One region of the Clostridium cylindrosporum DSM 605 genome, then DNA from elsewhere that is predicted to be linked to it. Evidence: predicted binding sites of a transcription regulator. Region 1 holds the regulator's gene; the other holds the start of a gene.
The links. The regulator HrcA, encoded in region 1, represses chaperone genes, less so after heat shock. The targets are predictions, from matches to a motif close to TGTTAGCACTCNNNNNNNNNGAGTGCTAACA.
Positions count from the first base shown of each region.

Region 2: a site for HrcA is predicted at 2,627-2,657, ahead of groES (co-chaperone GroES). Genes of this name have one in related genera too.

Region 1 covers NZ_LFVU01000027.1:375,893-380,341, reverse strand. The annotation lists gene dnaK (molecular chaperone DnaK) at 1-1,583, opposite strand, end outside; gene grpE (nucleotide exchange factor GrpE) at 1,642-2,196, opposite strand; gene hrcA (heat-inducible transcriptional repressor HrcA) at 2,230-3,261, opposite strand; gene hemW (radical SAM family heme chaperone HemW) at 3,377-4,449, opposite strand, start outside.
Region 2 covers NZ_LFVU01000001.1:38,075-42,523, forward strand. The annotation lists gene CLCY_RS00165 (hypothetical protein) at 1-170, shown strand, start outside; gene CLCY_RS00170 (hypothetical protein) at 167-592, shown strand; gene groL (chaperonin GroEL) at 636-2,258, opposite strand; gene groES (co-chaperone GroES) at 2,290-2,574, opposite strand; gene CLCY_RS00185 (ACT domain-containing protein) at 2,808-3,254, opposite strand; gene CLCY_RS00190 (hypothetical protein) at 3,265-4,449, opposite strand, start outside.

The sequences.
Region 1 (4,449 bases):
TTATCACCTAATTCTTTAAGTGCATTTTCAGTTTGATATACCATTGATTCTGCAGTATTCTTAGTTTCAATTGATTCTTTTCTCTTCTTATCTTCTTCAGCATACATTTCAGCTTCTCTAACAGCCTTATCTACTTCATCATCTGAAAGGTTAGTTGAAGCAGTAATTGTTATATCTGCCTTCTTTCCAGTAGCCTTATCCTCAGCTGAAACATTTACTATACCATTAGCATCTATATCAAATGTTACTTCGATTTGAGGAATTCCTCTTGGAGCTGGTGCAATTCCTGAAAGTTGGAATTTACCTAATGACTTATTGTCATTTGCCATTTGTCTCTCACCTTGAACAACATGTATTTCAACTGATGTTTGACCATCTGCAGCTGTTGAGAATACTTGGCTCTTCTTAGTTGGAATAGTAGTATTTCTAGGAATAAGTGCAGTTGCAACCCCTCCTAAAGTTTCAATTCCAAGTGAAAGAGGTGTAACATCTAGTAGTAGAACATCCTTAACATCTCCTGTTAATACACCTGCTTGAATTGCAGCACCTAAAGCTACACATTCATCTGGATTAACTCCCTTTGATGGTTCTTTTCCTGTAAAGTTCTTTACAGCGTCTTGAACTGCTGGTATTCTTGTTGATCCACCAACTAAAACTACCTTTTCTACATCATTAATTGAAAGACCTGCATCCTTTAGTGACTTTTCAATAGGTACTAAAGTTCTCTTTACAAGATCAGCTGTTATTTCATCGAACTTAGCTCTTGTTAAATTAATATTAAGGTGCTTTGGTCCTGTTTGATCAACTGAAATGAATGGTAGATTAACTTCAGTTGAAGTAAGTGATGAAAGCTCTATCTTAGCCTTTTCAGCAGCTTCCTTAAGTCTTTGCATTGCCATATTATCTTGTCTTAGGTCTAGTCCTGTATCATTTTTAAAGGTATCAGCAAGATAGTTTATAATTCTATCATCAAAATCGTCTCCACCAAGCTTTGTATCACCGTGTGTAGCTAATACTTCAAATACTCCATCACCAATTTCTAGTATTGATACGTCAAATGTACCTCCACCTAGGTCATATATAAGGATTTTATGATTTCCTTCTCCCTTATCAAGTCCATAAGCAAGTGATGCTGCTGTTGGCTCATTGATAATTCTTTGTACATTAAGTCCTGCAATTTTTCCAGCATCCTTAGTTGCTTGTCTTTCACTATCATTAAAGTATGCAGGTACTGTAATTACAGCATCTGTAACTGTTTCACCAAGATAGCTTTCTGCATCAGCCTTAAGCTTTGAAAGAATCATAGCTGAAAGTTCTTGCGGTGAATAATCTTTCCCATCTATATTTACCTTGTGGTCAGTTCCCATATGTCTTTTTATTGATATTATTGTTTTATCTGGATTAGTTATTGCTTGTCTTTTTGCAACTTGCCCAACTATTCTTTCTCCATCTGGCTTAAATCCAATAACTGATGGAGTAGTTCTTGCTCCCTCTGAGTTTGCTATTACAACTGGTTCTCCACCTTCCATAACAGCTACACATGAATTAGTTGTTCCTAAATCTATTCCTATTACTTTTCCCATAAAAGATTTCCTCCTTAAATTTAGAAAAATTAATTAAATAATCTTAAATATTTTTAATTTAGTTTGCCACCTTTACCATACTGTGACGAATTACTTTATCTTTATATGTATATCCCTCTAAAAGAACTTCTACAACTTCATTATCTCCATATGCATCATCATCAATGTGCATAACAGCATTATGAAGGTTAGGATCAAATTTCTCTCCCTTTGATGGAATTAGGGATACACCTTCTTTTTCTAAAATGTCCTTGAACATTTTTAGAATCATTTCAAGTCCTTCTTTTAGTGCACCTTCTTCATCTGAATGCTCAAGTGCTCTTTCTAGATTATCTAAAACAGGTATAATCTTCTCAATTGAAGTTCTAAATCCTTCATCAAATAGTCCTTCTTTTTCTTTTTGAGTTCTTTTTCTGAAGTTATCATATTCAGCCTTTGTTCTTTTAAGTAAATCTAAGTACTCTTCACACTCAGCTTCTTTTTTCGATAACATTTCTTTGATATTTTCACTACTTTCTTCTGTAGATTCATCAGCACATTTACCTTCAGTATCTACAGTATCTAGAAGCTCTTCAACATCTTCTAGATTTTCGTTAAGGTTTTTATCCTCCATAAAAGTCACCCTCTCAAATATATTTTTAAGGTGTTAATCCTCATAAGTTGTCTTTAAAACATCATTTAGTATATCTGTAAAACATTTCAGAACACCCATAACTCTAGAATAATTCATTCTAGTAGGTCCTATTACTCCTATACTTCCTACAGGTTTTTGGTTTATGCTATAAGTAGCTTTAACAATACTATACTTCTTGACCTCATCTATATCGTTTTCATCTCCTATTGATATTTCCAAAGGGTTTTCTGTTCCAATAAAAATTTTTCTTAACATATCACCATCTTCAACTAAAGATAGAAATTCCTTAGCTTTTTCAACATCGTTATATTCAGCATGGCTAAATATATTAGAAGCTCCTGAAAGATATAGTTTTTGTTGGTTTGTTTTAAGACTATCATATAATAGTGGTATTATTGAGTTTAATATTTCATTATATCCTTTTAATTCCTCTTGTATAGATGATATAACCGAAAGATTAATGTCCTCAACTGTTAATCCACATAATTTTTCATTTAACATACTGCTAATTTTCAGTAACATATCAGGTGATATTGGTCTTGGTAGTTTTATCATAACATTTTTAATCTGTGCCATATCTGTTACAACAACCGCAACTATTTCACTTTCATTTACTGGTATTAGCTTCAAAGATACTATTACACTTTTACTCACTGATGGAGTAATAATTGCTGCTGTGTAGTTTGTAACTTCAGATATAAGCTTTGCAGTTCTTTTTATCAACTTATCTACTTCATTAATAGTAGATAAGTGTATATAGTTTTTAATAAGCTCTATTTCTTCCTTCGTTGGGCTTCCAATTTCCATAAGCTTATCTACATAGAACCTATATCCTTTATCAGAGGGTATTCTCCCTGCTGAAGTATGTGGTTGTTTAATAAGTCCTAATTCTTCTAAATCAGCCATTTCATTTCTTATAGTTGCAGAGCTAAATCCAACTTCATACTTTTTTGCTATAGTTCTAGATCCTACAGGCTCGCCTGTTTGTATATAGTCCCTAACAATTGCGCTTAATATGGCTTTTTTTCTATCACCTATTTCCATATTATCACCTCGTTTATTAGCACTCATTATCAAGGAGTGCTAACGATTACATTTTTAAAATATCACTATTATTCTTTTTTGTCAAGGGATAATAGTGATATTTAAATTTTTATATTTAATTAATAAACTCTACAAATACGCTATTAGATAGATTAACTCCTTTTCTCGATAGCATAATTTTATCACCATCTTCTATAATAAGACCTTTATCCTTAAGAGAATTTATTTGATCACTATATATTGAATATATTGGCTTCTTAAATCTTTTCTCGAACTCTAATTTACTTATTCCATCAATAAGTCTAAGTCCTAAAAACATAAATTCTTCTATAGCAGATGATTCATCTATAATTTCTTCACTCTCTATTGGAGATTCTTCAAGATTTATATACTTTATATAATTATTAACAGAATATGCATTACTAAACCTTTTATTATCTATATATGAGTGGGCACCAGCACCTACACCGATATATTCTTCACATTTCCAATAACATTTATTATGAGAGCACTCAAATTTATCTTTTGCAAAATTTGATATTTCATACCATTTATAACCTTTTGACTGCAAATAATCTATTAGATAATCATACATTTCTCTTTCAACATCCTCATCAACTACTTCAAGTTTCCCCTTTTCTTGCATAGCATAAAAAGGGGTTCCTTCTTCTACTATAAGACTATATGCTGATATATGTTCAGGATTTAAGTTAGTTACTATTTCTAAGCTTTCCTTAAAATCCTCAAATCTTTGATTTGGTACTGCAAACATAAGGTCTATATTTATATTATCAAATCCCACTTCTCTTGCCATATTATATCCATCTAAAAATTCATTAAAATTATGAATTCTTCCAAGGGATTTTAGTATTTTATCATTGGTTGATTGTAGTCCAATGGAAAGTCTATTTACACCATACTTTTTCATAATACTAAGATTATCTTTTGTTAGAGTTCCTGGATTACATTCTACTGAAAATTCTACTGGGGAAAACTTTTCAAGTGACTTTAAAAGAAGTTCTAGATTCTGAATAGATAAAATGGTGGGAGTACCCCCACCAATAAATATTGTTTTAAATTTATATTCTGATACTGTACTAATTTCCTCTAAAAGTGCCTTAATATACTCATCTTCAAGTTCTCTATTTTCATATGAGTTAAAATCACAATATAGACACTTTCTAGCAC
Region 2 (4,449 bases), on a different contig from region 1:
CAGTAGATATTAATGATGATGGAGTAATGGAACTTATGGCATTCCAAAAAATAGTTGGCAATGCGCCATCTGACGTTTTAGGATATATTCAAACACTTTTATCATTTAATGGTACGCAGTTCACTCCTGGCCTTGTGCTTGCTGCTATACCTGGAAAGAGTACAATATGAGCTGCGCTAACTCATCAGGTACAGAATACTCAAGGATAATAAATACACTAAAGGAATGCATCATTGAAGTTAAAATGGATATAACTAGATATAAGATAATCCATAAAAGTTGCAATAAAAAGTCTCATCAGGATATAGTGAAATCCATAATAATAGATAAAGACTCACACCTTAAAATATTAAAGGAAATATTTAAACTCGCTACTGGAGAAGATTTGCATGAAAAGGTTTTAGAGGAAAAGACTATTACTTCTGATACATCAAATCTTATTAAACTTAGTATAGAAAAGGAATTTCAATTTGTTATACTTCTTAAAAACCTCCGATTTATTCTTCCAGAGCCAAGCGTTAAACAAGCAATTAATGCTATTTTAATAGATCAAAATTTAACTATAAATAAACTTATATATATGAATATATAAAAATAAAGAGTCCAATTTGGACTCTTTATTCATTAAGTTTATTTTAGTACATATCTGGCATTCCACCTGGCATTCCTGGCATAGCAGCATCCTTCTTTTCTGGAATATCTGCTACAGCAGCTTCAGTTGTAAGGAATGTTGATGCTACTGATGCAGCATTTTGAAGTGCTGATCTTGTAACCTTAGTTGGATCAACAATACCTGCTTTCACCATATCAACATATTCTTCCTTGTATGCATCGAAACCGATTCCAGCTTCGCTATTTCTTACTTTCTCAACTATAACTGCACCATCAACACCTGCATTTTCAGCAATTTGTCTTACTGGCTCTTCTAGTGCTCTCTTTATAATTGATACACCAACCTTAATATCTCCCTCAGCTTCAATCTTTTCTATAGCTGATAAAGCGTTGATATAAGCTGTTCCACCACCTGGAACTATACCTTCTTCAACAGCTGCCTTAGTAGCTGCTAGAGCATCTTCTATTCTAAGCTTTCTTTCCTTAAGTTCTGTTTCACTAGCTGCTCCAACCTTAACTACAGCAACTCCACCTGAAAGCTTTGCAAGTCTTTCTTGTAGTTTTTCCTTATCGAATTCTGATGTAGTTTCTTCGATTTGGCTCTTTATTTGTGAAACTCTGCTCTTAATAGCTTCCTTATCTCCTCTACCATTTACAATAGTAGTGTTTTCCTTAGAAATCTTAACGCTATCAGCTCTTCCAAGCATTGAAAGGTCAGCTTCCTTAAGATCACGTCCAAGTTCTTCTGAAATAACTTCTCCACCTGTTAGGATAGCTATATCTTGAAGCATTTCTTTTCTTCTATCTCCAAATCCTGGTGCCTTAACAGCAACACAAGTGAATGTTCCTCTTAGCTTATTAACAACTAGAGTAGCCAGTGCTTCACCTTCAACGTCTTCAGCAATTATAACTAGCTTCTTTCCTTGTTGTACAATTTGCTCAAGAACTGGAAGTATTTCTTGAATGTTTGATATCTTCTTATCTGTAATAAGTATATATGCATCATCAATGTCAGCTTCCATTTTATCTGTATCAGTTACCATGTATGCACTTAGGTATCCTCTGTCAAATTGCATACCTTCAACTACTTCAAGTTCAGTTCCCATTGATCTTGATTCTTCAACAGTTATAACTCCTTCATTTCCTACCTTTTCCATAGCGTCTGAAATAAGAGTTCCTATTTCTTCGTCTGCAGCTGATACAGCAGCAACTCTAGCTATATCTTCCTTACCACTTACTGGCTTTGAAAGTTCCTTTATTTGATCAACAGCAGTTTCAACAGCAAGTTTAATACCTTGTCTGATTAGCATAGGATTAGCCCCTGCTGTAACGTTCTTAAGACCTTCTCTTATAATTGCTTGAGCAAGTAGTGTAGCTGTTGTAGTTCCGTCTCCAGCTACATCATTAGTCTTAGTTGAAACTTCCTTAACTAGTTGAGCTCCCATGTTTTCATATGGATCTTCTAGTTCAATTTCTCTAGCGATTGTTACACCATCATTTGTTATAAGTGGTGAACCAAACTTCTTATCAAGTACAACATTTCTTCCCTTAGGTCCAAGTGTCACCTTTACTGTATTAGCTAATTTATCAACACCTTTTTGCATTGAACGTCTTGCGTCTTCACCAAAAATTAATTGTTTTGCCATAAAAAAATTCTCCCCTTTCTTTAAGTAAAAATTATTCTACTATTGCTAGAACATCTTCTTGCTTTAGTATTGTATATTCAATTCCATCAACCTTAACTTCATTTCCTGAGTATTTTGAGAAAATTACCTTATCTCCTACTTTAAGTTCCATTTTAACTTCTACGCCATTTTGGAATCCTCCTGGTCCAACAGCTATAACCTCAGCTATTTGTGGCTTTTCCTTCGCTGCTCCTGGTAGCACAATTCCACTCTTTGTAGTTTCTTCTGCTTCTACTTTCTTAATAACAACTCTGTCTCCTAATGGTCTTAGTGTCATTAATAATCCCTCCTTAAAGTTATATGTAATTTATTTATCTTCTCACTTTTATTATTAGCACTCTATTAAGTTGAGTGCTAATATATTTATAATATAAATAAAACTAGGGGTTTTTTCAAGCCTATTTTTAACCAAAAATTACTTATTCAAAGCATATTTACTCAATTAACTAAAAATATTTTAACTTTTCTAATAGTTTCTCAATATTTTTATTAATTTCTTGAATTTTTAAATTAAAACTTTGATAAAACCCTTAGACTTTTAACTCCTAACTGACTTTGAATAGAATCAAACAATTCCTCTATACTTTCGTCTAGATTAGAAACTTCTATTGATAAGGAAACCATTGCTATATTGTTTTGAGGTATGTTCTGATTAATAGTCAAGACATTTGCATTATGCTTTGCAATAAGGTCTAAAATTCTTGACAATGTACCCTTAACATGCTCAAGCATTAGCATTACTGTTATGATGTTATCTCGCCTTTCATCATAAAGATCAAAAATACTATCCTTGTACTTGTAGTATGTACTTCGGCTTATTCCAACCATCTTTACTGCATCGTTTATCTTATCACATGTGCCTTCGCCTAGAATCTTCTTTACTTCCATTACCTTTATAAAAACCTCAGGTAATACATTAGAACTAACAATATAGTACTTATCCTTATTATCTTCCATTTTTTTCACCTCAGTCTACCCACATAGCATTAACTTCTTTTACTGTACCTCTTTCTCCTATATAAGTTATAAGGTCTGCTAGTATGGAAATCTTAGAGTACTTGATGTCTCTTTTTGAAAGATCAATTACACCTACAAAAGTTTTATCTAAGAAAATATAATTTATATCTCTTCCTAAAATAAAAGATCTTGAATCATTCCATTTTGAAAGATATTTTTTGTTAAAATCCTTTTCAACTTTAATATTAAGTAATATTTTTTCTTGTTTTTCTGAGTGGTTAATTAGATTTCTTAGATTACTATGAAGCTTTTTATCACCACTTAAAAGTTCTACAACTATATCTTCTCTTTTATGGTCCATATCTCCTTCAAATACTTTATCTATCATAAGTGTCAAAACAAGCATTATAGCGTACAGTATACCATTTATTATACGTAAATCATATACAAATAGCAAAGAAAATATAGACATCACAATAGTGTATAGGAATAAGCTACGCTCTATTCCTATTGATATATTTTTTTGCTGTATATGCAGAAGATACATAATACGAGTAGACTTACTTCTCAGCCTAAAAATTCCAATAGATAATGCAAATGCCCCAGACAATGTCCAAATGAAAAATACACTTTGGATCAAGGATAAATCTATATATCCTAAACTATATATAAATGTATATATAATTATTGACGAAATAATACTAATTAAAAAATTTTCCTTAAGAATTTCTATAATCATAAAGTATGCATATGGAATCTTGACATTTTCTTTCACTATAGGAACAGCTACAAGCTTATCCCTACACTCAACCATCTGCTTAATATCAAATATATGTATAGACTTATTACTTAGAATATATACTTCATCATTCTTTACTACAAAATCAACTATCTCTTTCATATTAAGATGCTTTGGGTATAGTTCCCTTATCTTTTCACCTGTTCTTTTTAGAATATATATGCTATCGTTTTCACCATTTATGTTTAAATAAATTCTTTCTTCATCAATTTGAATCTTAGATATAAGCCTTTCATCAGCATCAGAATCTATAATAAACTCTTCTAACAAAGCTCCTATGTAGTTAATTTTAACCAACTTAAACTCATTATTAGCTGTAAATCCAGCGGCCCAGATATATTCTCCAATTACTTTGATTGAACTTGCGAAAAATAGTGATGTTAAAGAGATATTTTT